2 regions of the Methylobacterium sp. AC433 genome follow, and region 2 is predicted to be linked to the other one. Evidence: predicted binding sites of a transcription regulator. Region 2 holds the regulator's gene; the other holds the start of a gene.
What was found. The regulator PhoB, encoded in region 2, activates phosphate uptake and scavenging genes when phosphate is short. The targets are predictions, from matches to a motif close to TGTCATNNANCTGTCAT.

Region 1 (15,035 bases), on a different contig from region 2:
GCGGTGGAGGTTTGGGATACCGTCGCCCCGTTTCCGCCGGCGCTCAGGATGAAGGGAAGTGATGATGGTCGCATCGGACAAGACCCGCAACTTCATCCCGCTGGCCATCGCAATCCTCACGGTCTCGGACACCCGCAGCGCGGAGGACGATCGCTCGGGCGACACCCTCGTGGAGCGCCTCGCGGCGGCTGGCCACACCCTGGCGGCGCGCGCGATCGTGCCGGACGAGGTTGCGGCGATCCGTGAGCAGGTGGAGGCCTGGAGCCGGGACCCGACCGTCGACGTGATCGTCACCACCGGCGGCACCGGTTTCACGGGGCGCGACGTCACCCCGGAGGCGATCGAGCCGCTGTTCGAGAAGCGGATGGACGGCTTCTCGGCGGTCTTCCACCGAATCTCCTACGACAAGATCGGAACCTCGACGCTGCAGTCGCGCGCCACGGCGGGTGTCGCCAACGCGACCTACATCTTCGTGCTGCCCGGCTCGCCCGGCGCCTGCCGCGATGCCTGGGACGGCATCCTCTCGGCTCAGCTCGACTACCGCCACCGTCCCTGCAACTTCGTCGAGATCATGCCCCGCCTCGACGAGCACCTGCGGCGTGGCGCTTCGCTCACGGTCTAGAACGAGCAAATCGCTGGGCCGCGCAGGCGGCTCGGCTTCGGCCACTTTCGAACACGCGCCCAAAACATCCGCGACCGGGCTTCCATGGTTTCATGAGGCTCCATATCGGGCGCGGTATCCGGTTCCTTCGTGTCTCCCGACCATCGCCGTCGAGAGAGGCTCGCCGGTGCACCGTGGCGGTCCACGTGCACGAGTCTGAAAACGGCCAGTCCTCAACCGCGATCCTGGTAGCGTAGAGGGGCTGACAAGTCGGCCTGTCGGCCCCAGTGCTCTTGCCGAATTCAGGCAATCGTAACCGGTGCCGTACTACCTGGAGGTGTAGAACACTCCAGGGATCTCCGGATGGCCTCGAACGATGTCACGCCCGTGCGGGGCATGGACCGCAGTGCCGGTGTGATCTGGGCCGCCTTCTTCATCGTCCTGGCACTAGCTATCGCGCGAATCCTGTTCTGCCGGATGGCGCCGGAGGTACTCAGCGGAGAGCAGGCCCTCAAGTCCGATCTGGTGTTCGTGGCGATGTCGGTGGCCCTCGCGGCAGGAGGGTTTTACTATCTGAACATACGAAATGAAACGCGCCTCGCCCTCTGCATTTTTGTGCCAGCGTTCTTCTTCATGTCCGGCGTCGCGAGTTATCGCGCGCAGTACATCCTCTTTCATTTCGGTCGCGAATTCTCTTTCGTCGACGCAGGTTTGGCGGCAGCGGACCGGGCGTTTGGTTTCGATTGGGGCCTGTATTTCCGCTGGGTCACGGCGCATCCCGTCCTCAGCCGGGTTCTCGATCTCGCCTATGGGTCGATCTGGGTTCAGCCCTTCCTGCTGGGCGCCGCCTTCGTCTGGCGACGAGACCTGGGTAGCTTCGGGTGCCTTCAGGTCGCGCTCCCGCTGTCGTTCTGCCTCGTCTGTCTCGGGGCCTTCTTCCTCCCGGCCCTCGGCGCCTATCACTTCCACGGCATGACGCCCGACCAGCACGCGGATGCATCCCTCGACTTCACGGATGGGATGACGCAGCCGTTGCTGTGGCTTCGACGGGCCGAGCTGCCGTCCGTCCTGCCGGCTTTCCCCGATCTACGGCTTGTGACGTTTCCCTCGTGGCATGCCGCGGCCGCCGCGATCTTCGTGATGTCCGCCTGGTCGCTTCCAATCATTCGCTGGTTCGCCGCCGCCCTCAACGGCCTGATGCTGGCGGCGACACCGGTTCAGGGAAGCCACTACCTGACGGACCTCATCGTCGGTGCAGGGCTGGGAGCGGTCGCATTCCTCGTCGCGGCCCGGGTCCTAGCATCCGGCCTCGTCCCCTGGCGAAGCCGGATGGATCCCGTGACCGCGTTCAGGGCCGTGACGCCCTGACAAATCCCTGACGCCTCCGGCGACTCGCGGGCCAGCCGCGGTCCGCATCCGCGCGATCACGCCCGGTCGAGGCGCGCCGAGAGTGCGCGGGCCTTCAGGCGGCGGCTGAACTTCGGCCCGGCCAGCAGACGCTCACGACGCACGAGGTCGCCGGCGCGCGGTGCGTGTGCGCCGATCACGCTCTCGCCCCGGGCAGCCAGGCGCGCCGGAAGGCCGGTATGGGGACGGCGCAGGCGGGCCAGCGAAACCTCCGGCCGGGCGGTGCCGATGAAGCGGTCGAGCAGACGGATCCAGCCCTCGGCCGGGACGTCGCCGGCCTCCAGGCAGAGGACCCAGTCCCGCCGTGCGGCCTTCGCGCCCGCCGACCAGGGCGACGAACCACGCCCGCGCAATACGACCTTGGCGCCGGTCGCCTCGGCGACGGTCTCGATGGCCGAGTTCGCCGCGGGCACGATGATCACCGCGTCGCCGACGAGCCCTGCCGCGACGCCCGCCACCAGAGCGCCGAGGGTATCGGCGAGCTGATCGACGGCATCGGGGTCGGCGGGCCGGGTCACTGAGATGAGAGCCGAGAGCATGCGCGCGCATACCGCATTTTTGCGTCGCGCAAAGCCATCTCACGGCAAAGCGCCGTGGGCAGGCGGGTAGAAATGCTGAGGGACGAGCGGTCTGCCTGAAATATTCGCACTCCGCGCCCTCTGTGTTCGTGATATGTTCTTGACCTGTCGCTTCTGTTGAATTTGGTTCATGCCTGCAGACTTCTCCCGTACGATACCGTCCAGCCTCGAACCGCCGCGACGCCTGGGCGAGACGACGCCGCAACCGGCCGAGCGGCGCGGTCGGGGTGCCACGGCGAATCCGGGCGGGCGATACGAAGCAGCGCGGCGGGAAACCTTCGACGACGGGTGGTTCGGGCTCGAGGCTGCAGCTCCTCTGCGGACCGAGGTGAGGCCGGAGCACGCCCGCACGCTCATCACCCGCAACACCTCGCCCGACATCTCGTTCGATCGGTCGATCAATCCCTATCGGGGCTGTGAGCATGGCTGCGTCTACTGCTTCGCGCGGCCGAACCACGCCTATGTGGGCCTCTCGCCGGGCCTCGATTTCGAGACCAAGCTGTTTCGGAAGGTGAATGCCGGCGTCCTGCTCGAACGAGAGCTGTCCGCGCCGGGCTACAGCCCGGCGACCATCGCCCTCGGCACCGCCACCGACCCCTATCAGCCGATCGAGCGAGAGCATCGCGTGACGCGCGCGGTGCTGGAGGTCCTGGCGCGCTTCCGCCACCCGGTCGGGATCGTTACGAAGTCGAACCTCGTCGTGCGCGACCTCGACCTGCTGACCGACCTGGCACGGGACGGGCTGGTGAAGGTGGCCGTATCCGTGACGACCCTCGACCCGGCGCTGTCGCGGCGGCTCGAACCGCGGGCGCCGCACCCGGAAAAACGCCTGGAGGCGATCGGACGCCTAAGCGCGGCGGGCATTCCCGTGATGGTCATCGCCGCGCCGATCATCCCCTCGCTGAACGATCACGAGATCGAGGCCATCCTCACCAGAGCCCGTGATTTCGGGGCCGTGGAGGCGAGCCACGTGCTCCTGCGTCTGCCCCTCGAACTCGATGCCCTGGTGAACGATTGGTTCGCCGAGCACTACCCCGGCCGCCAACGGCACGTCATGTCGCTGGTCCGCGAGGCCAGGGGCGGGCGCGCCTACGATGCCGCCTACGGCACGCGGATGACCGGCACCGGGGCCTATGCCGACCTGATCCGCCAGCGCATGCGCCTGGCCCGGCAGCGCCTCGGCTATCCCGAGGTGCGGCGCCGCCTGCGGACCGATCTGTTCAGGGTTCCGACGGACCAGCTGAGCCTGTTCTGAAGTCATAGGCGCGGGTGAAGCTCAGACGGTGATGAGGCGACCGGCCCCGGCTCGCGAGGCCGGCGAGGTGGGTGCGCGTTCCGTAGCCGACATTGCTGGCCCAGCCATAATCCGGGTAGCGGCCGGCGAGCCGCCGCATCAGAGCGTCGCGCAGGGTCTTGGCGACGATGGAGGCGGCCGCGATCTGCGGCACCAGCCGGTCGCCGCCAATCACCGCGCGGCACGGGAGGGCGAGGCCCGGGACGGGGTCGCGGCCGTCGACCCAGACGGGAGCGTCGAGGCCGAGCGCGAGGACCGCCCGCCGCATCGCGTCGAGGGTGGCGGCGCGCACGTTGATCCGATCCACCAGGGCGCGCGATCCCGCCGCCACGGTGACGCGGGCCTGTGCCCGGATCAGTGGCGTCAGTGCCTCGCGCTCGGCGGCCTTCAGGCGCTTGCTGTCGTCGAGGCGGCCGAGCAGGCCGGGTTCAAGTGCGGCGGGTTCGAACCAGACCGCCGCGACGATCACGGGCCCGCACAGGGCGCCGCGCCCGACCTCGTCGCAGCCGATGACCGCCGGGTAGGTCTCGGCCAGGCACGGGTCGAACGGCGGCATCGGGCGGGTTCCGGGGGAGGGGGCAATCCGGTGCCCTAGCGCGCGAGGCGCGTCCGGTCCACGTTTCAGCCGAGCTCGGCGACGCCTCGCGGGGCCTTGCCGGTCGTCCGGAACCGCACCGGCGCGGTGCCGTGCGCGCGGGCGATGTTGTCGTAGAATTGGCGCGCGCTCTCCGCCCAGGTGTAACGCAGGGCCTCGCTGCGGCAGCGCGCCCGTGGAATGTCCAGGGCGGCGAGGGCCGCGCTTCTGAGGTCGTGGTCGAGGACACCGGCACCGGTCCGCCCGATGACGTCGAGGGGGCCGGTCACCGGATAGGCGGCCACCGGGACGCCGCAGGCCAGGGCTTCTAGGAGCACGATGCCGAAGGTGTCGGTCAGGCTCGGGAACACGAAGGCATCGGCACCGGCATAGAGTGCCGCGAGATCGGCGCCGGTCCGGGTGCCGAGGAAGCGCGCTTCGGGCGCGAGCGCCGCGAGGCGCGCCCGGTCCGGACCGTCGCCGACGACGACCTTGGTGCCGGGCAGGTCGAGGCGCAGGAACGCCTCGAGGTTCTTTTCGACCGCAAGCCTGCCGACCGACAGGAAGATCGGGCGAGGCAGGCCGGCGAGGTCGGCCGGCTCCGGCGTTCCCTCCGCCCGGGGTCGGAACAGGTCGGTGTCGACGCCGCGCGTCCAGCGCATCAGGTTGGTGAAGCCACGCGCGGCGAGGTCGCGCTCCAGGGACGGGGTCGAGACCATCGTGCCGTTCGCCGCGCCGTGGAAGCGCCGCAGCCAAGCGTAGCTCCAGGCCTCCGGCACAGGTGCGCGGGCGGAGAGGTATTCCGGGAAGCGGGTGTGGTAACTCGTGGTGAAGGGCCGGCGATGAGCGAGGCAATAGCGCCGGGTGGCGTAGCCGACCGTCCCCTCCGTGGAGATGTGGACATGGGTCGGCTGCAGCTCGTCCCAGAGGCGAGCTACGTGGCGCTTGGTGGCGTAGGCAAGCCGGATCTCAGGATAGCCCGGCAACGGCAGGGAGGCGAAGTCCTGGTGGGTCAGGAACACGGGGTCGAAGCCGTAGGCCGCCCCGGCCGCCGCCATGTTCTCCAGCGAGCGGACGACGCCGTTGACCTGCGGGTGCCAGGCATCCGTGGCGATGAGGAGCCTCACGCGACGGCCCGGGCTCCGTCGGGCCGCGGGCGTCCGACGAGGTCGGACCGGGCGCTGCGCGCCCGCAGCAGGCTCGGATAGTGGAGAACTTCCATGGTGCCGTCGTAGTGCTCGACGATGGCGGTGCAGGATTCCACCCAGTCTCCGGTATTGAGGTAGGTCAGTCCGTTGATCTGTCGGTTGGCCGCGTGGTGGATGTGTCCGCAGATCACACCATCGGCGCCGACGCGCTTGGCTTCGGCGCTGAGGAGTTCCTCGAACTTGCCGATGAAATTGACGGCGTTCTTCACCTTCAGCTTGGCCCAGGCGGAGAGGGACCAGTAGGCGAGGCCGAGGCGGCGGCGCGCGGTGTTGACGTAGGTGTTGATGAAGAGCGCGAAGGTGTAGGCGCCGTCGCCGAGGAAGGCGAGCCACTTGGCGTGGCGCACCACCATGTCGAACTGGTCGCCATGGATGACGAGGTAACGCTTGCCGTCGGCTGCCTCGTGCAGGCGCTGGTCGGCGATCTCGATGCCGCCGAAGGTCATGCCGATGTAGTCGCGCAGGAACTCGTCGTGATTGCCCGGGACGTAGACCAGCGTCGAACCCTTGCGCACCTTGCGCATGAGCTTCTGCACGACGTCGTTGTGGCTCTGCGGCCAGTACCAGCCCGACTTGAGCTGCCAGCCGTCGATGATGTCGCCGACGAGATAGATCTCGTCCGCATCGTAATCGCGCAGAAATTCCAGCAACAGGTCGGCCTGACAGCCCTTGGTCCCAAGATGCATGTCTGACAGGAACAGCGTCCGGACGCGGGTCGCCTCGGTCTCTTCGCCCACGATCGCCTCCGGAACATCCTCCGATGCCATGAGCCAAACCGGATTCCCGTATCAGTTTGATGACGTCGCCCCCCGGACACCGCGCTCGTCCCGCGCCGCGACGTAAGCTCTTCTTCCACAAAAAAAATTTTGACTTGAGACCAAGTATTTCGGGTTTTCCTTTCAGGCTGAAGCCGGGCATAGTCCCGCTCAAGGTGCCCCACCGGGCCGCGTCCGAGGACGCATGACCGGAGCCCATCGAGGCGAACCAAGGGTGCCGTCCCCGGGGACGACGACGCTGAAAACGGCTCAGCGGTCAGCGCGGTTCGAGCGCGACCCGGCCCATGGAGAAGAGGCTTGAGGTATTCGGTGGCGCGTGCGGCGACGGGCGTCGAAGGTCAGCCTTCGGCGCGAGCGGACATGGGTCCGCCATCCGTCCGGGCGTCGCGCACGCACGAGTTCGTCCCGCGATTAATCTGACCAGCGGCCGCCAGGACCATCCGGGATCAATCCGGGATGGTCCGCGCGGTCCGCTCCACCCCTCGGCGCATCTGTGTCGCCGCACGCGGAGCGCGTGCGGGCGCAACGTGAGAAACGGAGAAAACATCATGGCGGCAACGCGACGTCCCGGCCGGAACCACCTGTTCGTCCCGGGCCCGACGAACATCCCGGATCGCGTGATGCGCGCGATGATGGTGCAGTCCGAGGATCACCGCTCGGTGGACTTCCCGGCGCTGACGAAGCCGCTCTTCGAAGACACCAAGGCGGTCTACGGCTCGAAGGACGGCACCATCTTCCTGTTCCCGGCCTCCGGCACCGGCATCTGGGAATCCGCTCTGTCGAATACGCTGTCGCGCGGCGACAAGGTGCTGGCCTCCCGCTTCGGCCAGTTCAGCCATCTCTGGATCGACATGGCCGAGCGCCTTGGTCTCGAAGTCATCGTGCAGGACGAAGAGTGGGGTACGGGCGCCAACCCGGAGCGGATCGGCGAGGCCCTGCGCGCCGACAAGAACCACGAGATCAAGGCCGTGATGGTGGTCCATAACGAGACCGCGACCGGCGTCACCAGCGATGTCGGCGCCGTGCGCAAGGCCATCGACGCGGCCGGCCACCCGACCCTGCTGTTCGCGGACGGCGTCTCCTCGATCGGCTCGCTGCCGTTCAAGATGGACGAGTGGAAGGTCGATTGCGCGATCGCCGGCTCGCAGAAGGGCCTGATGCTCCCCGCCGGACTCGGCGTGATCTGCGTGAGCCAGAAGGCGCTCAAGGCCGCCGAGACCTCGTCGGGTCAGAACGATCGCCTGGCGCATGTCTACTTCGACTGGGCCGACCACCAGAAGCAGAACCCGGCCGGCTACTTCCCCTACACCCCGTCGCTGCCGCTGCTCTACGGTCTGCGCGAGGCGCTCGCCTGCCTCAACGAGGAAGGCCTCGAGAACGTCTATCACCGCCATCACGTGCTGGGCGAGGCGACCCGCCAGGCCGTGGCCGCGTGGGGCCTGAAGACCTGCGCCAAGGATCCCAAGTGGAACTCCGACACCGTCACGGCAATCCTCGTGCCGGAGGGCGTCGACGCCGCCGCGATCATCAAGCACGCCTACGTGCGCTACAACCTCGCGCTCGGCGCCGGCCTGAGCAAGGTCGCCGGCAAGGTCTTCCGCATCGGCCACGTCGGTGACATGAACGAGCTGTCGCTGCTGGGCGCCATCGCGGGTGCCGAGATGGCGATGCTCGACCACGGCGTGAAGGTTCAGCCCGGCTCCGGCGTCGCCGCCGCGTCGAGCTACCTGCGCGAGAACCCGCTGTCGAAGTCCTGATCTCGAGGTGCCGGGGCGGGTCCGCCCGCTCCGGCATGCCCGACGACCCATCCGCGACCTGCTCTATCCGTGACGTGGCCGGATCGGCCAGAGGATTCCATGACGAAGAAGATCGTGTTCCTCGACCGCGAGTCCCTGGACGCCAAGGTGCGCGCGTTCAACTTCCCGCATGATTACGTCGAGTACGACTCGACCTGGACGCCGGAGGAGATCGTCGAGCGCCTGACGGGCGCCGAGATCGCGCTGATCAACAAGGTCCCGATGCGGGCCGACACCCTGAAGCAACTGCCCGACCTCAAGCTGATCGCGGTGGCCGCCACCGGGACCGACGTGGTCGACAAGGAGGCCGCCAAGGCCCAGGGCATCACGGTCGTCAACATCCGAAACTACGCCTTCAACACCGTGCCCGAGCACGTGATCGGCCTGATGTTCGCCCTGCGCCGGGCCATCGTGCCCTATGCCAATTCGGTCCGCCGAGGCGATTGGGCGAAGTCGACCCAGTTCTGCTACTTCGACTACCCGATCCACGACATCGCCGGCTCGACCCTCGGCATCGTCGGCTATGGTGCGCTGGGCAAGTCGATCGCCAAGCGCGCGGAAGCCCTCGGCATGAAGGTCATCGCCTACGACGTGTTTCCCCAGGAGGGCCTCGTCGACTTCGAGACGCTCCTCACGGAATCCGACGTCATCACGCTGCACGCGCCGCTGACGCCCGAGACCCGCAACATGATCGGCCGCGAGCAGCTCGCCAAGATGAAGAAGCACGCGCTTCTCATCAACACCGCCCGCGGCGGCCTCGTGGACGAGGAGGCCCTGGCCGAGGCGCTGAAGGCCGGTACCATCGGTGGCGCCGGCTTCGACGTCGTGATGACCGAGCCTCCGAAGAACGGCAACATCCTCTGCGAGCTCGATCTGCCGAACCTCATCGTCACCCCGCATGTGGCCTGGGCGAGCAAGGAGGCGATGCAGATCCTCGCAGATCAACTCGTCGACAACGTCGAGGCCTACGTTGCCGGCAAGCCGCAGAACGTGGTGTGAAGGCGGTTTGCGCTCCGACCGGCCGGGGGAGCGCCGCATGATCGCCGAAGCGGTCGATCTATCGAGACCATATGCCAGCCGCGCCGAGCGCGGGACCGACAGGGATTCTGAGACAATGAAGAAGCTGCTGTTCCAATTCGATACCGACGCCGTCCCGAGCGTGTTCGACGTGGTCGTCGGTTACGATGGCGGCGCGGATCACATCACCGGCTACGGCAACGTGACCCCTGACAATGTCGGCGCCCTGGTCGACGGGACGATCTACACCCGCGGCGGCTCCGAGAAGAAGTCGACGGCGATCTTCGTCGGCGGCGGCAGCATGGCGGCCGGCGAGGCGGTCTTCGAGGCGGTGAAGAAGCGCTTCTTCGGTCCGTTCCGCGTCTCGATCATGCTGGATTCCAACGGCTCGAACACCACCGCCGCCGCTGGCGTCGCCCTGGTCCAGAAAGCCGCCGGGTCGCTCGAAGGCAAGAAGGCCGTCGTCCTCGCCGGCACCGGCCCGGTCGGCATGCGTTCGGCCGCCCTGCTCGCCCAGGAGGGCGCCGAAGTGACGCTCTGCGGGCGCTCGCTTGATAAGGCGCAGGCCGCCGCCGACCAGATCAACAAGCGGTTCAAGGTCAGCATCAAGGCCGCCGAGACCTCCGACGCTGCCTCGCGCGCGCAGATCGTCAAGGGCCAGAACATCGTGTTCTCGGCCGGCGCGATCGGTCTCGAGCTCCTGCCCGAGGAGGCCTGGAAGGACGAGGCCAGCATCGAGTTCGTGGCCGACTACAACGCCCAGCCGCCGCTCGGCTTCGGCGGAATCGAGGCCATGGACAAGGGCAAGGACCGCCACGGCAAGAAGGTCTTCGGCGCGCTCGGCATCGGCGGCCTGAAGCTCAAGCTGCACCGCGCCTGCGTGGGCCAGCTCTTCGACAACACCGAGCAGGTGCTGGACGCCGAGGCGATCTACGCCCTCGCGAAGAAGATGGCCTGACCGCCATGGCCACGAAAGAGAACGCCGCGAACGAGACCATCCAGACCTTCCTCGACGGTCTGGCGAGCTCGGCGCCCACCCCCGGCGGGGGTGGTGCCGCCGCCATCTCCGGCGCCATGGGCGCCGCACTCCTCAGCATGGTGTGCAACCTCACCGTCGGGAAGAAGAAGTACGTCGAGGTCGAAGAGGAGCTGAAGCAGATCCTCGCCCAGTCCGAGGCCCTGCGCACCGAGCTCACCGGCATGATCGCCGACGACGTCGAGGCCTTCGATGCGGTGATGGGGGCCTACGGACTCCCCAAGGTCACGGACGAGGACAAGGCGGCGCGCCAGGAGAAGATCCAGGCCGCCCTCAAGGTCGCCACCGACGTGCCGCTCGCCTGCTGCCGCGCCTGCCGCAAGGTCATCGACCTCGCCCAGATCGTGGCCGACAAGGGCAACCTCAACGTCATCTCGGATGCCGGCGTCGCGGTGCTCTCGGCCCATGCAGGCCTGCGCAGCGCTGCCCTCAACGTCTACGTGAATGCCAAGGGCCTTGAGGACCGCGCCTTCGCGGACGAGCGCCTGCGTGAGCTCGAAACCCTCCTGGGTTCGGCTGGTCCCCTCAACGAGTCGATCTACGATATCGTGAAGGCGAAGGTGAACTGAGCGTCCGTCGCGAACGCAGAGGCGTCATGCGAAGTCAAAACGCGTGATCTGATATACCAAGAGCTGCTCCCGACGCCATCGGGGCAGCTCTTGTGCAAACTGAATACAGTCGAGCTGCCTTCAAGGCAGAGTGAACGAGGCTGTAAAAAAATATAAGTCGCAAAGGACTTTCCGTGAAGTGAAATTTACGAGACAGTCGCGGCAAGGAAGAAACGCCGAGGAGAACGCTCATGGACGTGCACGAGTACCAGGCCAAGGAACTGCTTGCCGGTTTCGGCGTCGCCGTTCCGAAGGGAGCCGTCGCCTTCAGCGCCGACCAAGCGGTCTATGCGGCCACCGAGCTCGGTGGCTCGTTCTGGGCGGTCAAGGCTCAGATCCACGCGGGCGCCCGCGGCAAGGCCGGCGGCATCAAGCTTTGCCGCACCTACAACGAGGTTCGCGACGCCGCCAAGGACCTTCTCGGCAAGCGCCTCGTGACCCTGCAGACCGGACCAGAGGGTAAGCCCGTTCAGCGCGTCTATGTCGAGACCGCCGATCCCTTCGAGCGGGAACTCTACCTCGGCTACGTGCTCGATCGGAAGGCCGAGCGCGTCCGGGTCATCGCCTCCCAGCGCGGCGGAATGGACATCGAGGAAATCGCCGCCAACGAGCCCGAGGCCCTGATCCAGGTGGTCGTCGAGCCGGCGGTCGGCCTGCAGCAATTCCAGGCCCGCGAGATCGCGTTTCAGCTCGGCCTGAACATCAAGCAGGTCTCGGCCGCCGTGAAGACGATAATGAACGCCTACCGGGCGTTCCGCGACTGCGATGGCACCATGCTGGAGATCAACCCCCTCGTCGTGACCAAGGACGACCGGGTGCTGGCCCTCGATGCCAAGATGTCCTTCGACGACAACGCCATGTTCCGCCGGCGCAACATCGCCGACATGCACGATCCCTCGCAGGGCGACCCGCGCGAGGCCCAGGCCGCCGAGCACAACCTCTCCTATATCGGCCTCGAGGGTGAGATCGGCTGCATCGTCAACGGCGCCGGCCTCGCCATGGCCACCATGGACATGATCAAGCACGCCGGCGGAGAGCCTGCGAACTTCCTCGACGTCGGCGGCGGCGCGTCGCCGGACCGGGTCGCCACGGCCTTCCGCCTCGTCCTCTCCGACCGCAACGTCAAAGCGATCCTCGTCAACATCTTCGCCGGCATCAATCGCTGCGACTGGGTCGCCCAGGGCGTCATCCAGGCGGCGCGCGAGGTGAAGATCGACGTGCCCCTCGTGGTTCGCCTCGCCGGCACCAATGTCGAGGCGGGCCAGAAGATCCTGGCCGAGAGCGGCCTCGATCTCATCACCGCCGACAGCCTGTCGGACGCGGCGGCGAAGGCCGTCCAGGCCTGCGAAGCCGCCAAGAAAAGCCACTGAGACGCAGGGGAGGATACGTCATGAGCATTCTGATCGACGAGAAGACCCCGATCCTGATCCAGGGCATCACGGGCGATAAGGGCACCTTCCACGCCAAGGAGATGATGGAGTACGGCTCCAACGTCGTCGGCGGCGTCACCCCCGGCAAGGGCGGTAAGACCCATCTCGGCGTGCCGGTGTTCAACACCGTCAAAGAGGCCGTCGAGGCAACCGGCGCCACCACCTCGATCACCTTCGTGGCACCGCCTTTCGCGGCCGACGCCATCATGGAAGGCGCCGATGCCGGCCTCGCGCTGATCTGCTCGATCACCGACGGCATCCCGGCGCAGGACATGATGCGGGTGAAGCGCTACCTGCGCCGCTATCCCAAGGAGCGCCGGACCATGGTGGTCGGCCCCAATTGCGCCGGCATCATCTCCCCCGGCAAGTCCATGCTCGGCATCATGCCCGGCCACATCTACCTAAAGGGCAATGTCGGCGTGATCTCGCGCTCCGGCACCCTCGGCTACGAGGCCGCCGCCCAAATGAAGGCCGAGGGCATCGGCATCTCGACCTCGGTCGGCATCGGTGGGGACCCGATCAACGGTTCGTCCTTCCTCGACCATCTCGCCCTTTTCGAGCAGGACCCTGAGACCCAGGCCGTGCTGATGATCGGTGAGATCGGCGGTCCGCAGGAGGCCGAGGCCTCGGCCTGGATCAAGGAGAACATGTCCAAGCCGGTGGTCGGCTTCGTCGCCGGCCTCACGGCTCCGAAGGGGCGCCGCATGGGCCATGCCGGCGCGATCATCTCCGCCACCGGCGACTCAGCCGCCGAGAAGGCCGAGATCATGCGCTCCTACGGCCTAACCGTTGCGCCGAGCCCAGGCGAGTTCGGCGCCACGGTGGCGCAGGTGATGCGCAAGCTCGCCGCCTGAGGCGAGACAACCCTCCCCCACGATGGGGGTAGGGGCCTGCGGAGCAGGCGGGAGAGGGGGGCGCCACATCCGGAGAGGCTCCTCCCTCACCCGACCCGCGTCGAGAGCGGTCCTCTCCCGCAGTAAGGAGAGGGCACGCGCAGCCCATAGCCTCTGATCGCTCAACGTCACCGCCTTCCCATCGCCCGCTTCCGTCGCGGTCAGTCGGCGAAGAATTTTTCTCAAGGTGGCCTTCGATGACGGATACTCTTCACGCTCCGGTTGGAGCCGTCGACCACACCTTCGCGCCGCCCGTGATCACGGGCACCTCGTCGAAGGAAGCCCTCGACATCCTGTTCCATGCCCTTCTCGCCGTGGCGCGCCGGCACGAGCCCGAACTCGAGGACGTGCTGCATGGGCGCGCCAACATCTCGGACTTTTCGCCCGAACTCCTCGCCCGCGCCCTCCAGGTGCAGGGCATCTGGTTCCAGCTGCTCTCCATCGCCGAGCAGAACGCCGCCATGCGCCGGCGCCGGCAGGTGGAGCGGACCAAGGGCCGCGAGGCCCTGAGCGGAAGCTTCAGCGCCGTCCTGGCCGATGCGGCGGCCAGCGGCATCAAGGCGCCCGAGATCCACACCCTGCTGAAGGACCTGCGGATCCGGCCGACGATCACGGCGCATCCCACCGAGGGCAAGCGGGTCACCGTGCTGGAGAAGTTCCGCCGGATCTACCTCGTGCTGCGCGAGTTGGAGCTGCCGCGCTGGACCGAGCGCGAGCGCAACGGCCTGATGAACGAGCTGCGCGACCAGATCGAGCTCGTCTGGATGACGGGCGAGTTGCACCTGGAGAAGGCGACCGTGGAGCGCGAGGTCGCCTGGGGTCTGCACTTCTTCGACGAGACGCTGTTCGAGATGCTGCCCGAGGTGCTCTATTCCCTGGAGGAGAGCCTGACGCAGTATTATCCCGACGAGAAGTTCGAGGTGCCGCCGTTCTTCCAGTTCGGCTCCTGGATCGGCGGCGACCGCGACGGCAACCCCTACGTCACCTCCTCCGTCACCCGCGCCACCCTGCAGCGCAACGCACTCGCCTCCCTGCGGCGTTACCGCGACGGCGTCACTGCGCTCGGCCGCACGCTCTCCCTGACCGAGCGCTCGCTGCCGGTGCCGGAGACGTTCAAGACGGCCCTGGCGCAGATGCTGACCGAGAGCGGAGACGGTCGCGCCATCGCCAGCCGCAACCCGGGCGAGGCCTATCGCCAGTTCCTCACCTGCGTCCTACGCAAGCTCGAGGCGACCATCCTGCGCAACAAGGGCCAGCGCTCGACCGGGCCGGACTATCCGAGCGCGGACGGCCTGATCAACGACCTGCGCACCCTGGAGCAGGGGCTCGCCGACGCGAAGTGCCCGTCTCTGGCCGTCGATCTCGTGCGCCCGGTTCGGCGCATGGTCGAGATCTTTCGCTTCTCCACCGTCCGCCTGGATCTGCGCGAGAACACCACCCGCACGACGAAGACGCTGCAGGCTCTCTGGACGCAGGCCAACGGGCAGAACCGAACGCCGCCGGACGTCGACTCGCCCGAGTGGAAGAAGTGGATCATCGACGAGCTGGCAAGGCCGCGCAGCGGCGAGCGGAGCTTCGAGAATCTGCCCGACGACGCCCGGGAGACCCTGGAAACCTTCGCCCTGGTCGGCGAGATGCGCGAGCAGCTCGACCGAGAAGCCTTCGGCTCGTTCATCCTGTCGATGACCCGCTCGGTGCAGGACATCCTCGGCGCCTACCTGCTCGCCAAGGAAGCCGGCAACTTCCTCGACGCCGCCGGCACCGAGATCTGCTGCCTGCCGATCGTGCCGCTGTTCGAGACCATCGACGATCTTCGC
Region 2 (15,035 bases):
CACGAGCTGCATGCGCTGACGAACGCACTCAACACCATGGTCCGCCGCCTGCGCCGGGCCTTCGAGGAGAACGCCCGGCTGATGCAGGACCTGCGCGAGATGAACGCCTCGCTGCAGGCCCGCGTCGCCGAGCGCACGCAGGACCTCGAGCGCCTCGCCAACACCGACCTGCTCACCGGCCTCGACAACCGGCGCCGGCTCGACGCCGCCCTCGAGGCGGCGATCGCCGCAGCGGAGGCGGACGGCACGGAGCTCTGCGTGATCCTGGCCGACGTGGACCACTTCAAGGCGATCAACGACCGGCACGGACACAAGGTCGGCGACCGGGTGCTCGTCGCCCTCGCGGCCGTCCTGGCGGAGGGCGCGCGCCCGGCCGACACGATCGGGCGCTGGGGCGGCGAGGAGTTCATGATCGTCTGCCCGAGGACCGGTCTCGACGCGGCGGCGACCCTCGCCGAGCATCTGCGCCGGCAGATCGCGGCGACGGCCCTGCCCGCCGTCGGCACCCGGACCTGCTCCTTCGGCGTCGCCGCGTTCCGGCCGGGCGAGACCAGCGACGGCCTGGTGACCCGCGCCGATGCCGCGCTCTACCGCAGCAAGCACAACGGGCGGAACCAGGTCACCCTCCAGGCCGCGGAGGGCCGGCCGATAGGAGAAGCCTGGGCGCGCGGCGCCGCCTGACGCTCCCTGACGCGGACTGTGCGGATGGCGGAGACCGGGTCACGCTCCCTGAACAGCGCAGGCCGGCCGGGGCGGACGCGAACGACGTCTCCGGCGTGAAGCGTTCCTGCGTCAGAGCGGGCGGCGAACGGGCGAGGCCACGGCGCGTTGCTCCCTCACAGATGCGCCCCAAGCGATGGAGCCGCCGCATGACCCTACGATCCGAAACACCCCCCGCCCCGGGCAACCTCGCGGTCGAGACACCGCCCGAGTCCGAGCGGCCCACCACCGCCATGCTGAAGGCGGACATCGACAGCGGCCGGACCGGGGACAAGATCGCCCAGTACGACCCGGGGCTGTCGCAGCTCGGCACCGACGACGAGGCGGCCGGCAACGCGCCCTCGCATGACCGCATCGCGCTCGCCCGGAAGACCGAGGCCGCGCCGCCGAAGGCGCGGGAGGCCGCCAAGCCCGAGAGCGGCAGCGGCTGGATCATGCCGCTGTTCATCGGCGTCGCCGCCCTGGTGCCGATGGTGGTGGGCGTGTCGCTGTTCGTCTTCAGCCGCTGAGCGGGCAGATTTCGAGCCTCAGGCGGTCCGGCCGCGGCGGCGCGCGACCTCCGCCAGGGCCGCCAAGTCCTTGTCGGCATCGCCGTGGCCGATCGCCTCGATCAGGTTGTCGCGCAGGACGCTGGCGAAGGGCATCGGCACCCCGGCCGCCCCGGCCGCGGCCAGCGCCAGCCCGACATCCTTGGCGCCGAGCTTGAGGTTGAATCCCGGCGGTTCGTAGCGTCGGGCGGCGATGAGGGCGCCGTAATTCTTGTAGACCGGCGAGGCGAACAGGGTGCCGGTCAGGAGCTCGAGGAGGTCGGCCCCCGGCACCCCATGCCCCTCCGCGAGGGCGGCGGCCTCCCCCATCGCCTCGATCGCCGAGATCAGCATGAAGTTGCCCGCGAGCTTGACCGCGTTGGCGCGGTGCGGCTCCGAGCCGAAGCCCCAGGTCCGGGCGCCCATCGCGTCGAGGAGCGGCTGCGCCCGCGCCACCGCCTCCGGGTCTCCGGCCGCCACGATGTTCAGGGCGCCGGCCTCGGCGACGTCCGGGCGTCCGAAGACCGGGGCGGCGATGTAGGGCACGCCGGCCCGGGCGTGGATGGCGGCGAGGTCCTGGGCCAGGGCCACCGAGATCGTGCTCATGGAAAGGTGGAGGCCCGGGCGGGTCCCGCCGTCGAGGAGGCCGCCCTCGACGATCACCGCGCGCAGGGCCGCGTCGTCGGCCAGCATGGTGATCGCCGCATCCCCCGCGAAGGCCTCGGCGGCGCGCGCCACCGGCGTGACCCCGGCCAGCCCGTCGGCCGCGCCGGCCGAGCGGTTCCAGACCCGCACCCTGTGCCCGGCCCGGACCAGGCTCGCCGCCATGCCGCGGCCCATCCGGCCGAGGCCGATCATCCCGACATCCATGCCCATGACGTGTCTCCCGTTGCGGTGGCCCGGCGCTCAGTGCCCGTCGAGGAATTCGAGCGTCAGGCTGTTGAACTGGTCCGTGGCCTCCATGTGGACGAGGTGGCCGATGCCCGGAAGGACCACCGCGCGGCCGCTCGGCATCTGGCCGGCCAGCGTCCGCGCATGCTCGGCATTGCGCCCCATCCCCGCCCGCAGGGCTTCCGGCGCGAAGGGCTTGCCGGGCGCGTTGTGGTCGTTCTCGCCCATGATGAAGAGGGTCGGGACCGGGATCAGCGGGATCTCGTGCACCACCGGCTGGCCCCAGATCGCCTGGTAGGAATTGACGAAGGACTGGAGCCAGCGCGGATACTCGCCCGAGCCCTTCACCCGCTCGCGCAGGGACACGAAGGGCTCGATGGCCGAGGCCGGCAGCGACAGGGCGTAGTTGGTCATGAGCTGGCGCCGGTAGGATTCCGCGGTGGCGTCGCCCTCCAGGCGCAGCAGGGTGGCGTCGGAGACCGGCGGCACCGTGAACCGGTAATCCTCCAGGCCGATCGGTGCTTCGAGCACGAGGCTGTTGACCCGCGTCGGGGCGTTGCGGGTCAGGCGCACCGCCAGCATGCCGCCCATGGAATGGGCCACCACGTCGACCCGCGGCAGGCTCAGGGAATCGAGCAGCGCCACGGTGTCGGCCGCCATCGCGTCGAAGGTGTAGGCCCCCACGGGCTTGGCCGACTTGCCGAAGCCGAGCTGGTCCGGAGCGACCACACGGTAGCCGGCGCGGGTGAGCGCCTGGATCACCGGCTGCCAGTAGCTCGACGGGAAATTGCGCCCGTGCAGGAGGAGGACGGTGCGCCCGTTGGCCTGACCCTCGGCGGCCACGTCCATGTAGGCGAGGCGCTGGCGCTCGCCGTCGCGCATCCGCTCGAGGAAGAAGACCGGGTAGGGATAGGCGAAGCCTTCGAGCCCGATGCCGAGGGGTGCGGCGTCCGTCCCGGCGGTCTGGGCGGAGACAGGCGCCAGGGACATCTGGGCCGCCAGCAGGAGGGCGGAGATCTTGAGGAGCGCGTCCATGTGGGTTCCCGGCAGCGGCGCGCGGTCGGGCGCGTCCCGTCCGACATAGCGCAGGTTCCGGCCGCGGACCGCCGGATCGAGGTGACAAAGGACACGCCGAGTCGCGCCGGCCCTTGCGAAACCCGCCGCAGCGTCCCAGGGGTCCGCCCATGACGAAGCATGCCCCCAGCGCCGCGGCGGAGCCCGTGACGGACGGATTGCCGGTGCGCGAGCGCATGCTGGCGCTCCTGGCGATCGGCCTCGCCATGACCATGGCGGTGCTCGACGGAGCGATCGTCAACGTCGCCCTGCCGGTGATCGCCAAGGACCTCGCGGTCGAGCCCTCCGCGGCGATCTTCGTGACCAACAGCTTCCAGATCGCGGTGACGGCCGCGCTGCTCCCGCTCGCGTCCCTCGGCGACATCCTCGGCTATCGCCGGGTCTACCTCACCGGCCTCGTCCTGTTCACGGCGGCCTCGGTGGCCTGCGCCTTCGCCCCCACCCTCGACTGGCTGGTGGCGGCGCGGATCGCCCAGGGGCTGGGGGCGGCCGGGATCATGAGCGTGAACATCGCCCTGGTGCGCTTCATCTACCCGCACCGGCTGATCGGGCGCGGCGTCGGCAACGTCGCCCTGGTGGTGGCGATGGCCTCCGCCGCAGGGCCGACGGTGGCGGCCGCGATCCTGTCCGTGGCGACCTGGCCCTGGCTGTTCCTCGTCAACCTGCCGGTGGGTCTCGTGGCGCTGACGGTGGGCGCCCGCACCCTCCCGGTGACGCCCCGGAGCGGCGGGCGCTTCGACCTTCGCAGCGCCGTGCTCAACGCCCTGACCTTCGGGCTCCTCATCATCGGCGTCGACGGCCTCGGCGACCCGGCGACGCGGGGCGTGGCGCTGGCGGAGATCGGTGCGGCTCTGGCGATCGGCGCGGTCTTCGTCTGGACGCAGACCCGGATGGCGCGCCCGCTCCTGCCCGTCGACCTCCTGCGGATCCCGGCCTTCGCGCTGTCGATGGCGAGCTCGATCGCCTCCTTCTCGGCGCAGATGATGGCCTACGTCGCCCTGCCCTTCTACTTCCAGGACGTGCTGCACCTCTCCGAGACGCAGACCGGCTTCCTGATGACGCCGTGGCCGATCGCCATCGCCCTGATGGCGCCGATCTCGGGGCGCCTCGCCGACCGCTATGCCCCGGGGCTGCTCGGCGGCCTCGGCCTCGCCCTGATGGCCACGGGCCTCGCGGCGACCGCGCTGCTGCCCGAGGGCGCCTCGCACCTGGACATCGCCTGGCGCCTCACGCTGTGCGGCCTCGGCTTCGGCCTGTTCCAGTCTCCCAACAACAAGGTCATCATCACCAGCGCCCCGCGCGACCGCAGCGGCGGGGCGAGCGGCATGCAATCCACCGCGCGCCTCACCGGCCAATCCTTCGGCGCCGCCCTGGTGGCGGTGATCTTCGGGCTGCACCAGGGAAGCGCGCCGGCCGGCCCGGTGGCCGCGACCCTGTGGTGCGCCGTCGGCCTCGCGAGCCTCGGCGCGGTGACGAGCGTCCTGCGGCGGCGGCCGGAGGGCTGAGGCGGAAGGCCGAAACGGAGGGCGATCGCACCAGGTCCCGTCCCGCGCGTTGATCCGCACGAAGGCCTCCCACGGCCCCGGCCCGCGGGCGGTCACAGGCCGCACGGGGGCCGAGACCCTCACGAAGGACGATCCCATGCATCTCGACCTGTCCGGCAAGCGCGCCCTCGTCAGCGGATCCACCAGCGGCATCGGCTACGCCATCGCCAAGGCGCTGGGCGAACTCGGGGCCAACGTGGCGATCAACGGGCGCATGCAGGACCGCGTCCGCGACGCCGTCGAGCGCCTGAAGCGGGAGACCGGCCATGCCGGCTTCATCGGAGCGCCCGGCGACGTCGCCAGCACGGACGGCGCGGCCCGCGTGGTCGCCGGTCTGCCGGACGTCGACATCCTCGTGAACAACACCGGCATCTTCGAGCCCAAGCCCTTCTTCGAGATTCCGGACGAGGACTGGCATCGCTTCTTCGACACCAACGTGATGAGCGGCGTGCGTCTGTCGCGGGCCTACACCCCCGGCATGGTGACGCGCGGCTGGGGCCGCGTGGTCTTCATCTCCTCCGAATCCGGCGTGAACATCCCGGTGGAGATGGTCCATTACGGAATGACGAAGACCGCGCAGCTCGCCGTCGCCCGAGGCCTCGCCGAGACCGTGTCCGGCAGCGGCGTCACCGTGAACAGCGTGCTGCCGGGCCCGACCCTGTCGGAGGGCGTGGCCGAGTTCATGAAGAGCATGGCGCAGGGGCAGGCGGGAACGGGAGGCGAGGTCGACCTCGACGCCGCGGGCCGCGCCTTCGTCGCCGAGCATCGCCCGACCTCGCTGATCGGCCGCCTCGCCACCGTCGAGGAGGTGGCCAGCATGGTCGCCTACATCTGCAGCCCGGCCGCCAGCGCCACCAGCGGCGCGGCGCTTCGCGTCGACGGCGGCGTCGTGCGCAGCATCGTGTGAGGGACCGCACCGGCGGGTGCGGTTAAGGCAATCGTAAGCTCTCCGACCGACCCTGGCCCGAACGGACGGGAGGGGAGCCGATGGGGGATTATGCGCTGGAGGGTCCGCGCTGGGGCGCGGGCGCGGCGGGAACGGGCGGTGGCACCGTGACCTGGGCCGTCGACGGCACGATCCCGACCACCTTCCTCGGCATCCTCCAGGGCGCCTTCGCGACCTGGGCCACCGCCGCGAACATCGCGTTCCAGCAGGTCGCCTCGACGGCGACCGCCCAGATCGACTTCACCCTCGGCGGCATCGACGGCCTCGGCAACACCCTGGGCTACGCCAACTATTCCTACAGCGGCCAGCGCATGCAATCCGCCGCCGTGACCTTCGACAGCGGCGAGGGCTGGCACGCCTCCGGCGCCCGCGTGATCAGCAACCAGAACGTCGACCTCGCCGTCGTCGCCCTGCACGAGATCGGCCACGCCCTCGGGCTCGACCATTACAACGCCAAGCCCGAGGTGATGAACGCGATCCTCAATCCCGCCATCACCACCCTCGGCGCCGGCGACATCGCGGGAATCCAGGCCCTCTACGGCGCGCCGAGCGCCCCGGCGGTGGTCGTGGCGACCCCGGCGGCCCCCGTCACCGCCAGCCCCGTCACCAGCGCCGTCACGGCGGTGTACCGCTTCTACGACACGCATACGGGCGATCACTTCTACACGACGAGCACGGCGGAGAAGCTGCAGATCCAGCAGACGCTGCCGTGGTTCACCTACGAGGGCACCCCTTGGGCGACTCCGGCCAAGGGCGCCGACACCGTCGACGTGTTCCGGTTCTTCGACACGGTCTCGAACGCCCACTTCTTCACGACGAGCGTCGCCGAGCGCGACCAGGTCCTGAAGACCGCGCCGAGCTACAAGTACGAGGGCGTGGCCTTCGAGGCCTACGCGGATGCGAGTGCGTCGGGCGGATTGACCCTGGAGCGCTTCTACAACACCCAGACCGGCCAGCATCACTTCGCTGGCAGTGCCGAGGAGGCCAACGGCATCAACCACGGCGCCGCCGGCCCAAACTGGGTCGACGAGGGCAAGGGCTTCACCGTCCACCTGCCCACCGACACCATGCTGTTCGCCTGAGGGCGAACCCGGGCGCCGACCGCAATCGGCCGTTCGGGGGCCGGCCCTTCGGCCGAGTTGCTCGGCTGAGCTACTCGGCCTCCGCCTCGAACATCTCGTCGAAGGAGTAGCCCGAGCCGCGCACGGTGCGGATCGGGTCGCTCTGGCGCGGGCGGTTGAGGGCCTTGCGCAGGCGCCCGACATGGACGTCGACCGTGCGCTCGTCGATGTAGACGTCGTGGCCCCAGACGCCGTCGAGGAGCTGCTCGCGGGAGAACACCCGGCCGGGGCTCTGCATCAGGAATTCGAGGAGCTTGAATTCCGTCGGCCCGAGATGGATCTCGCGGCCTTCCCGGCGGATGCGGTGGCTGACCCGGTCGAGCTCGATGTCGCCGGCCACCAGCAGGTTGGCGACGTGGGCGGGCTTGGCCCGGCGGAGCAGGGCACGGACCCGGGCGAGGAGCTCGGGCACCGAGAACGGCTTCACGATGTAGTCGTCCGCCCCCGTGCCGAGGCCGCGGATGCGGTCGCCCTCCTCGCCGCGGGCGGTGAGCATGATCACCGGCAGCCGCTCCGTCTCGCGCCGGGCGCGGATGCGGCGGCAGAGCTCGATGCCCGACAGGGCCGGCAGCATCCAGTCGAGCAGGACGAGGTCGGGGACCTGCTCCTGCAGGCGCAGGTCCGCCTCGTCGCCGCGCGCGGCCGAGTCGACGATGAATCCCTCGGCCTCGAGGTTGTAGCGGAGGAGGAGGGTGAGGGCCTCCTCGTCCTCGACGATCAGGATACGCGTACTCATCGTGCGCTTTCGATCAGACCGGCACGGGTTCAGGCCGCGCCGGGCATGTCCACGGTGGCGTAGTTGGAGGCGTCGTTCTTCGGGCGCTCGCGCTCGGCCAGGAGGTTCTCGCCGGTGACGAGGTAGTGGATCGTCTCGGCGATGTTGGTGGTGTGGTCGCCGATGCGCTCGATGTTCTTGGCCACGAACAGGAGGTGCGTGCAGAACGAGATGTTGCGCGGATCCTCCATCATGTAGGTCAGGAGTTCGCGGAACAGCGAGTTGTAGAGCGCGTCGATGGCGTCGTCGCGCTCCCACACGTCGAGGGCGGCCTTGATGTCCCGGCTGGCATAGGCGTCGAGGACGTCCTTGAGCTGCTCCTGCACCAGGTCGCTCATGTGCTGGACGCCGATGACGATCTTCTGCGGCTGGACCTGGTCGGCGATCGCGACCACGCGCTTGGCGACGTTCTTGGCCAGATCCCCGATGCGCTCGATGTCGTTCGAGACGCGGATCGCCGTCACCGTCTCGCGCAGGTCGATCGCCAGGGGCTGGCGCCGGGCGATGAGCAGGATCGCCCGCTCCTCGATCTCGCGCTGGAGGGTGTCGAGGCGGGTATCGGCGGAAATCACCGCCTGGGCCAGGGGCGAATCCCGGCGCACCAGGGCCTCTCCGGCCTCGGTCATCATCTTCTCGGCGATGCCGCCCATCTCGGAGATCGAGCGGCGCAGATCTTCGAGGTCGGTGTCGTAGGAAGTGACGATGTGGTCGGGCATGGGTGTGCTCCTCGATCGGGCCTCCTGTCCGGTGCCCGCCCTGATGGTGTCTGGCGCGGGCCGCCACCGGCCCACGCGGGTCGGTTCCGGCCTGCCGAGGATCAGCCGAAGCGGCCGGTGATGTAGTCCTGCGTCTGGCGCTTCTCCGGATTCATGAAGATGCGCGTCGTCGGGCCGAATTCCACCAGCTCGCCGAGGTACATGAAGGCGGTGAACTGCGAGATGCGCGCGGCCTGCTGCATGTTGTGCGTGACGATGACGATGGTGAATTCCGAGCGCAGCTGCTCGATCAGCTCCTCGATACGGCCGGTGGAGATCGGGTCGAGGGCCGAGGTCGGCTCGTCGAACAGGATCACCTCGGGACGCTGGGCCACCGTGCGGGCGATGCAGAGGCGCTGCTGCTGGCCGCCGGAGAGGCCCATGCCGGACTGCTTGAGCTTGTCCTTCACCTCGTCCCAGAGGGCGGCCTTGCGCAGGGATTCCTCGACGCGCACGTCGAGGTCGGCCTTGGGCAGCTTCTCGTAGAGGCGCAGGCCGAAGGCGACGTTGTCGTAGATCGACATCGGGAACGGGGTCGGCTTCTGGAACACCATGCCGATGCGCGAGCGCAGCTCGTTGAGGTCGACCTTGGAATCGAGGACGTTCTGGCCGTCGAGGAGGATCTCGCCCTCCGCGCGCTGGTCCGGATACAGGCTGTAGATCCGGTTGAAGGTGCGCAGCAGGGTCGACTTCCCGCAGCCCGAGGGGCCGATCAGCGACGTGACCTGGCGGTCGTGGAAGTTGAGGTTGACCGACTTCAGGCCATGGAAGCTGCCATAGTAGAAGTTCAGGTCCTTCACGGCGATGCGGACCGGTGAGGACTCGTCGGCCTTGTGGCGTCCGGTGAGCTGCGCGGACGTGATCCCGGGGGCGGCGTTCATCGGTTCAAGATCCTGTCGGTCGGAATGCGGGGAGGTGCGGCGCGCCGGAGATCAGCGCGAGCGCTCGGACTTGATGACGAAGCGGGCCACGATCGAGAGGGCGAGGATCGTGACGGTGATGAGGAGGGCGCCGGCCCAGGCGAGCTGTTGCCAGTTCGGGTAGGGCGAGAGCGCGAACTGGTAGATCATCACCGGAAGGTTCGGGATACCGCCCATCAGGTCGGAGCGGAACCAGCTGTTGTTGTTGAGCGCGGTGAAGAGCAGCGGCGCGGTCTCGCCGGCGATGCGGGCGAGCGCCAGGATGATGCCGGTGACGATGCCGGCGCTGGCCCCGCGCCAGGTGATGCTCTTGATCACGATGGAGGGCGGGGCGCCCAGGGCCGCGCCGGCCTCGCGCAGCGTCGAGGGCACGAGGCGCAGCATGTCCTCGGTGGTGCGCACGATGACCGGGGTGGCGATGATGGCCAGCGCCACCGCGCCGGCCCAGCCGGAATAGGAGCCCATCGGGCGCACCATCAGCGTGTAGACGAACAGGCCGATGAGGATCGAGGGCGCCGAGAGCAGGATGTCGTTGAGGAACCGGATGACGTCGGCGAGCTTCGAGTTGCGGCCGTACTCGGCCAGGAAGGTGCCGGCCATCACGCCGACCGGGGTCGCCACCAGGATGCCCAGGAAGGTCAGCACCAGGCTGCCCAGGATCGCGTTGGCGATGCCGCCGCCCTCGGAGCCGGGGCCCGGCGTCGGCTCGGTGAAGAGGGTCGGCGAGAAGCCCTTGATGCCCTCGACCACCAGCATGAACAGGATCGAGCCGAGGACGACGATGCCGATCAGGGTGGCGAGGGTGCTCGCCAGGATCAGGGTCTTGTCGGCGATCCGGCGGCCGGGGCGGACCCGGCTGATCCGGGCCGGCGCGGCGGTGGTGGCGAGGGGGGTGGCGGCGTCCATGATGGGTTCCTGACGTCTCGAGGCGGGCCGGGGCGATGCGGCCTCAGGCGACCTTGGCGCGGCGGGTGAGGATGCGGGCGATGATCAGGACGAAGAAGGTGATCACGAACAGGATGCAGCCGAGTGCCATCAGGGAGTTCAGTTGCAGGCCGTCGGCCTCGTTGAACTCGTTGGCGATGCGCGACGCGATGGTGGAGCCCGGGTCGAAGACCGAGCCCGAGAGCCGGTTGGCGTTGCCGATGACGAAGGTCACCGCCATGGTCTCGCCGAGCGCCCGGCCGAGGCCGAGCATGATCGCGCCGATGATCGAGACCGAGGCCTGGGGCACCAGGACGTGGCGCACCACCTCCCAGGTGGTGCAGCCGATGCCGTAGGCGCTCTCGCGCAGCACGGTCGGGATCTGGTCGAGCATGTCGCGGGTGATCGAGGCCACGAAGGGCACGATCATGATCGCCAGGATGATGCCGGCGGTGAGGATGCCGACGCCCGAGGGGACGCGGGCGTAGAACAGGGTGCCGACGATCGGCATGCCCTCGACCACGTTCGAGACCGGCACCTGCACGAAGCGGGCGAAGAGCGGCGCGAACATGAACAGGCCCCACATGCCGTAGATGATGCTCGGCACCGAGGCGAGGAGCTCGATGGTCATCGAGACCGGCTTGCGCGCCCAGCCGGGGCAGAGCTGCGTCAGGTAGACGGCGATGCCCAGGGAGAGCGGCACGCCGATGAGCAGGGCGAGGAAGGCGGAGGCCAGGGTGCCGACGATGGCCACGAAGGCCCCGTACTGCTCCTGCCCGATGTTCCAGGCGCTGGAGGTGATGAAGCCGAAGCCGAACTCGTTGAAGGTCGGCCAGGCACCGTAGGCGATGGAGCCGAGGATTCCGGCGAGCACGAACAGCACCAGGAGCGCCGAGCCGTAGGAGGCCGCGCGGAACAGGGTTTCGCCGAGGCCGCCGGGCGTCTTCCGGGCCGAGGCGCGGTCGCGCGTCAGGGCGATCTGGTCAGTCAAGGCGGCCATCCGAATGTCTTCTCTTCACCGGTCGGCGTCCTAGCCTGCGCCGGTCGCCGGCGCGAGGGGGGATCACCGGATCGTTGCCAAAGGGGGTGGCGAGGGGAGAGCGGCGCCGTGGCGCCGGTCTCGTCCGTCGCGGTCGCGGGGGCGCGGTGGCTCGCCCCCGGAGTCTCGCGGGCCGGAGGCCCGCGAGGGATGGGCTCACATGTTGAAGACGGGCTTGCCGTCCTTGCCCTTGATCTCCTTCCACGCGTCGTGGATCTGGCCGACGACGGCGTCGGGCAGCGGCACGTAGTCGAGGTCGATGGCGAGCTTGTCGCCGTTCTTGTAGGCCCAGTCGAAGAACTTCAGCACGTCGGCGGTCTTAGCCGCGTCGACCGGGTCCTTGTGGACGAGGATGAAGGTGGCGGCGGTGATCGGCCAGGCATTCTCACCGGCCTGGTCGGTCAGCGAGATGCCGAAGCCGGGGGCGGACTTCCAGTCGGCGCTGGCGGCGGCGGCCTGGAAGGCCTTGTCGTCGGGCTGCGGGAACTTGCCGGCCTTGTTCTGGATCAGGGTGTGGCTGAGCTTGTTCTGCTTGGCGTAGGCGGACTCGACGTAGCCGATGGCGTTGGGGACCTGCTTGACGGTGGCGGTGACGCCCTCGTTGCCCTTGCCGCCCTGGCCCACCGGCCAGCTGACCGTGGTGGCCGCGCCGAACTCCTTCTTCCAGGGCTCGGAGACCTGGGAGAGGTAGGTGGTGAAGATGTTGGTCGTGCCGGAGGCGTCCGAGCGGTAGACGGGGGTGATGTTGGCGTCGGGGAGCTTCAGGCCCTCGTTGAGCTTGGCGATCTTGGCGTCGGACCACTTGGCGATCTTGCCGGCGTAGATCTCGGCGATGATCTCGCCCGTGAGCTTGAGCTTGCCCGGCTCGACGCCCGGGATGTTCACCACCGTGACGACGCCGCCCATGACGGTGGGGAACTGGACGAGGCCGTCCTTCTCCAGGGCCGGGCCCTTGAGCGGCGCGTCGGTGGCGCCGAAATCGACGGTCTTGGCCTGGATCTGCTTGATGCCGCCGCCCGAGCCGATCGACTGGTAGTTGAGGCCCATGCCGCTGTCCTTGCGGTAGGCTTCGGCCCACTTCGAGTAGACCGGGAACGGGAAGGTCGCGCCTGCTCCGGTGATGTCGGCCGCCTGGGCCGGCGCGAGGGTGGCGAGGCCGAGGCCCACGAGGGCGGCGAGGGTCGTGAATTTCATGTGCTGGTCTCCTGGTGGAGCGTGCATCGGCACCGTGAGCCGCAGCCCCCGCGCCGTTGTGCACCGCGCCATACGGCGGGTTGGACCAAGGCGGTATGACGATTGCGCGACAGTTCGATGACATACGGCCGTGCCCCAGGGCGACCGGGCGCGATCTGAGCAGTTTGCCGGGGATGGCCGGACGGGAACCGGCGCCCGGGCGCGGACCGGGTCCGCGCCTTGAATCGGAATCCGCGGGAGGCTATCGCCGGGTCCGAGGGTGAGTCGCGTCCGCCAGGGACCGGGACGGCCCCGCTGCCGGGTGCGGTCGTGCGGCGCCCGACTCTCTCAGCCAAGGGATGCGCCATGACCGAGATCCGCCCGCGCCGCAGCGTCCTGGCGATGCCGGGATCGAACCCGCGCCTGCTGGAGAAGGCCCGCACCCTCCCCGCCGACGTGGTGATGATCGACCTCGAGGACGGAGTCGCGCCCGACACCCGCGCCGCGACGCGGGAGGCCGTCGCCCGGGCGGTGTCCGAGGGCGGCTTCGGCCCGCGCGAGGTCGTGGTCCGGATCAACGCCCTCGACACGCCCTACGGCGAGGCGGATCTGGCCGCCATCGCGCCGGCCGGGCCCGACGCCATCGTGGTGCCGAAGGTGACGGGCGCCGACGCCCTGGTGGCGGTGGGCTCGCGCCTGCGCCGCCTCGGGGCGCCGGACCAGACCCGGACCTGGGCGATGATCGAGAGCCCGATGGCGATCCTGCACCTCGCCGAGATCGCGAGCTCGGCCCGGGACGTCGACACCCGCCTCGCCTGCCTCATGGTCGGGCCGAACGACCTCGCCAAGGCGAGCCGGCTGCGCCTCGGCGTGCCGGGCCGGCCGGCCCTGATGCCCTGGCTGATGAGCGTGATCGCGGCCGCCCGCGCCTACGAGATCGACGCCATCGACGGCATCTACAACGATTTTCGCGATGCGACGGGCTTCGCGGCCGAGTGCGCGCAGGGGCGCGATTGCGGTTTCGACGGCAAGATGCTGATCCACCCCGACCAGATCGCCCCGGCCAACGCCGCCTTCGGCCCGAGCGCGGACGAGGTCGCCTGGGCCCGGCGCGTGCTCGCCGCCTTCGCCGAGCCGGAGAACCGCAACCGCGGCGTCATCGGCCTCGACGGCAAGATGGTGGAGCGCCTGCACGCGGCCGAGGCGAGCCGCACCGTGGCCCTCGCCGAGGCCATCGCGGCCCGGACGCCGTGACCCCCGACCTCTCCGTCGAGATCGACCTCCTCGACGCCCGCCTCTCCGGCTGGGGCTTTCCGCGCTGGGGCTCGGCCGAGGCCGCGGGCCTCGACCTCCATGCCTGCCTCGACGAGGCGCTGGACTTGCCGCCCCAGGGGCCGCCGGCCCTGATCCCGGCCGGCTTCCGCCTGGCGATCCGCGACCCGGCCTGGTGCGGCCTCGTCTTCCCGCGCTCCGGGCTCGGCCATCGCGAGGGGCTCGTCCTCGGCAACGGCACCGGCGTGATCGACGCCGACTACGCGGGTCCGCTGCTGATCTCGGCCTGGAACCGCAACCCCGGCGGGTCCGCCCTGCGCATCGCGCCCGGCGACCGCATCGCCCAGCTCGTCTTCACCCGGGTGACCCGGCCGACGCTCACGATCCGCGACGGCTCCGACGCGGCCCCGCGCACGGAGGCCGGCGCACGCGGCACCGGCGGCTTCGGCTCCACCGGGCGCCGCTGAGGCGCGGGCCTCACACGATCCCGCTGCCCTCGAAGGGCCAGGGCCGGCCGAGCTGTGCGGCGACCTTCGCGGGTTCGTGGCCGACCGCCGCGACGGCCGCCTCGACCGCCTCGCGCGGCACCTCGAAGCGGCGCGCCCAGTAGGCCAGGGTCCAGGGCTCCGAGACGTTGACGGTGGCCGGCTCGTGGTCGTTGTCGGACGGGGTGCTGCTCATGGCGGTCTCGCGTTGCGGGGTCGGCTCCTTAGCCTAACGCGCGGGAGCCGCCGCCGGTGCGTTCTACGCCCGAACGGCCGTCCAGCCCCGCGCAAGCCATCCTGCGTAGGTCCGCTGCATCGGATTTCTCACCCCCATCGGAGGCGTTGAGCCTTGGGCGTTCTGATCGGCCTCGTCATCGCAATCGGCTGCATGCTCGGCGGCTTCGTCGCCATGGGCGGCCACCTCGTCGTGCTCTGGCAGCCCTGGGAATTCGTCATCATCGGCGGGATGGGCGCCGGCACCTTCGTCATGGCCAACCCGATGAAGACGGTGGTCGACACGGGCAAGGCGAGCATGGACGCCCTCACCGGCAAGGTTCCCAAGCGCAAGGACTACCTCGCGCTGCTCGGGCTGCTGCACGCCCTGATGCGCGAGCTGAAGACCAAGCCCCGCAACGAGGTCGAGCCGCACCTCGACGACCCGGCCAATTCCGAGATCTTCAAGGCCTATCCGGACGTCGCCAAGAACGCCGACCTCGTGCTGTTCATCTGCGACTACGCCCGGCTGATCCTGATCGGCAACGCCCGCGCCCACGAGATCGAGGCGCTGATGGACGAGGAGATCAGCGGCTACCGCAAGGACCGCCTCAAGCCCTACGGCGCCGTGACCACGGTGGCCGAGGCGATGCCGG

Region 1: a site for PhoB is predicted at 6,448-6,464, ahead of AC0IWM_RS07995 (UDP-2,3-diacylglucosamine diphosphatase). Genes of this name have one in related genera too.

What each region holds. Positions count from the first base shown of each region.
Region 1 is NZ_CEEDBN010000003.1:415,767-430,801, reverse strand. It holds gene moaB (molybdenum cofactor biosynthesis protein B) at 65-622, shown strand; gene AC0IWM_RS08020 (phosphatase PAP2 family protein) at 965-1,969, shown strand; gene AC0IWM_RS08015 (glycosyltransferase family protein) at 2,026-2,547, opposite strand; gene AC0IWM_RS08010 (PA0069 family radical SAM protein) at 2,717-3,841, shown strand; gene AC0IWM_RS08005 (ribonuclease HII) at 3,807-4,436, opposite strand; gene AC0IWM_RS08000 (glycosyltransferase family 4 protein) at 4,502-5,581, opposite strand; gene AC0IWM_RS07995 (UDP-2,3-diacylglucosamine diphosphatase) at 5,578-6,429, opposite strand; gene AC0IWM_RS07990 (aminotransferase class V-fold PLP-dependent enzyme) at 6,987-8,195, shown strand; gene AC0IWM_RS07985 (D-2-hydroxyacid dehydrogenase) at 8,295-9,233, shown strand; gene AC0IWM_RS07980 (NADP-dependent methylenetetrahydromethanopterin/methylenetetrahydrofolate dehydrogenase) at 9,349-10,209, shown strand; gene fchA (methenyltetrahydrofolate cyclohydrolase) at 10,215-10,856, shown strand; gene AC0IWM_RS07970 (malate--CoA ligase subunit beta) at 11,087-12,265, shown strand; gene sucD (succinate--CoA ligase subunit alpha) at 12,286-13,179, shown strand; gene AC0IWM_RS07960 (phosphoenolpyruvate carboxylase) at 13,416-15,035, shown strand, end outside.
Region 2 is NZ_CEEDBN010000001.1:630,598-645,632, reverse strand. It holds gene AC0IWM_RS03140 (GGDEF domain-containing protein) at 1-681, shown strand, start outside; gene AC0IWM_RS03135 (hypothetical protein) at 870-1,229, shown strand; gene AC0IWM_RS03130 (NAD(P)-dependent oxidoreductase) at 1,248-2,117, opposite strand; gene AC0IWM_RS03125 (alpha/beta fold hydrolase) at 2,154-3,173, opposite strand; gene AC0IWM_RS03120 (MFS transporter) at 3,323-4,717, shown strand; gene AC0IWM_RS03115 (SDR family NAD(P)-dependent oxidoreductase) at 4,854-5,663, shown strand; gene AC0IWM_RS03110 (matrixin family metalloprotease) at 5,744-6,784, shown strand; gene phoB (phosphate regulon transcriptional regulator PhoB) at 6,855-7,559, opposite strand; gene phoU (phosphate signaling complex protein PhoU) at 7,589-8,314, opposite strand; gene pstB (phosphate ABC transporter ATP-binding protein PstB) at 8,416-9,234, opposite strand; gene pstA (phosphate ABC transporter permease PstA) at 9,286-10,179, opposite strand; gene pstC (phosphate ABC transporter permease subunit PstC) at 10,223-11,197, opposite strand; gene pstS (phosphate ABC transporter substrate-binding protein PstS) at 11,393-12,430, opposite strand; gene AC0IWM_RS03075 (HpcH/HpaI aldolase/citrate lyase family protein) at 12,776-13,663, shown strand; gene dut (dUTP diphosphatase) at 13,660-14,148, shown strand; gene AC0IWM_RS03065 (DUF3606 domain-containing protein) at 14,159-14,362, opposite strand; gene motA (flagellar motor stator protein MotA) at 14,516-15,035, shown strand, end outside.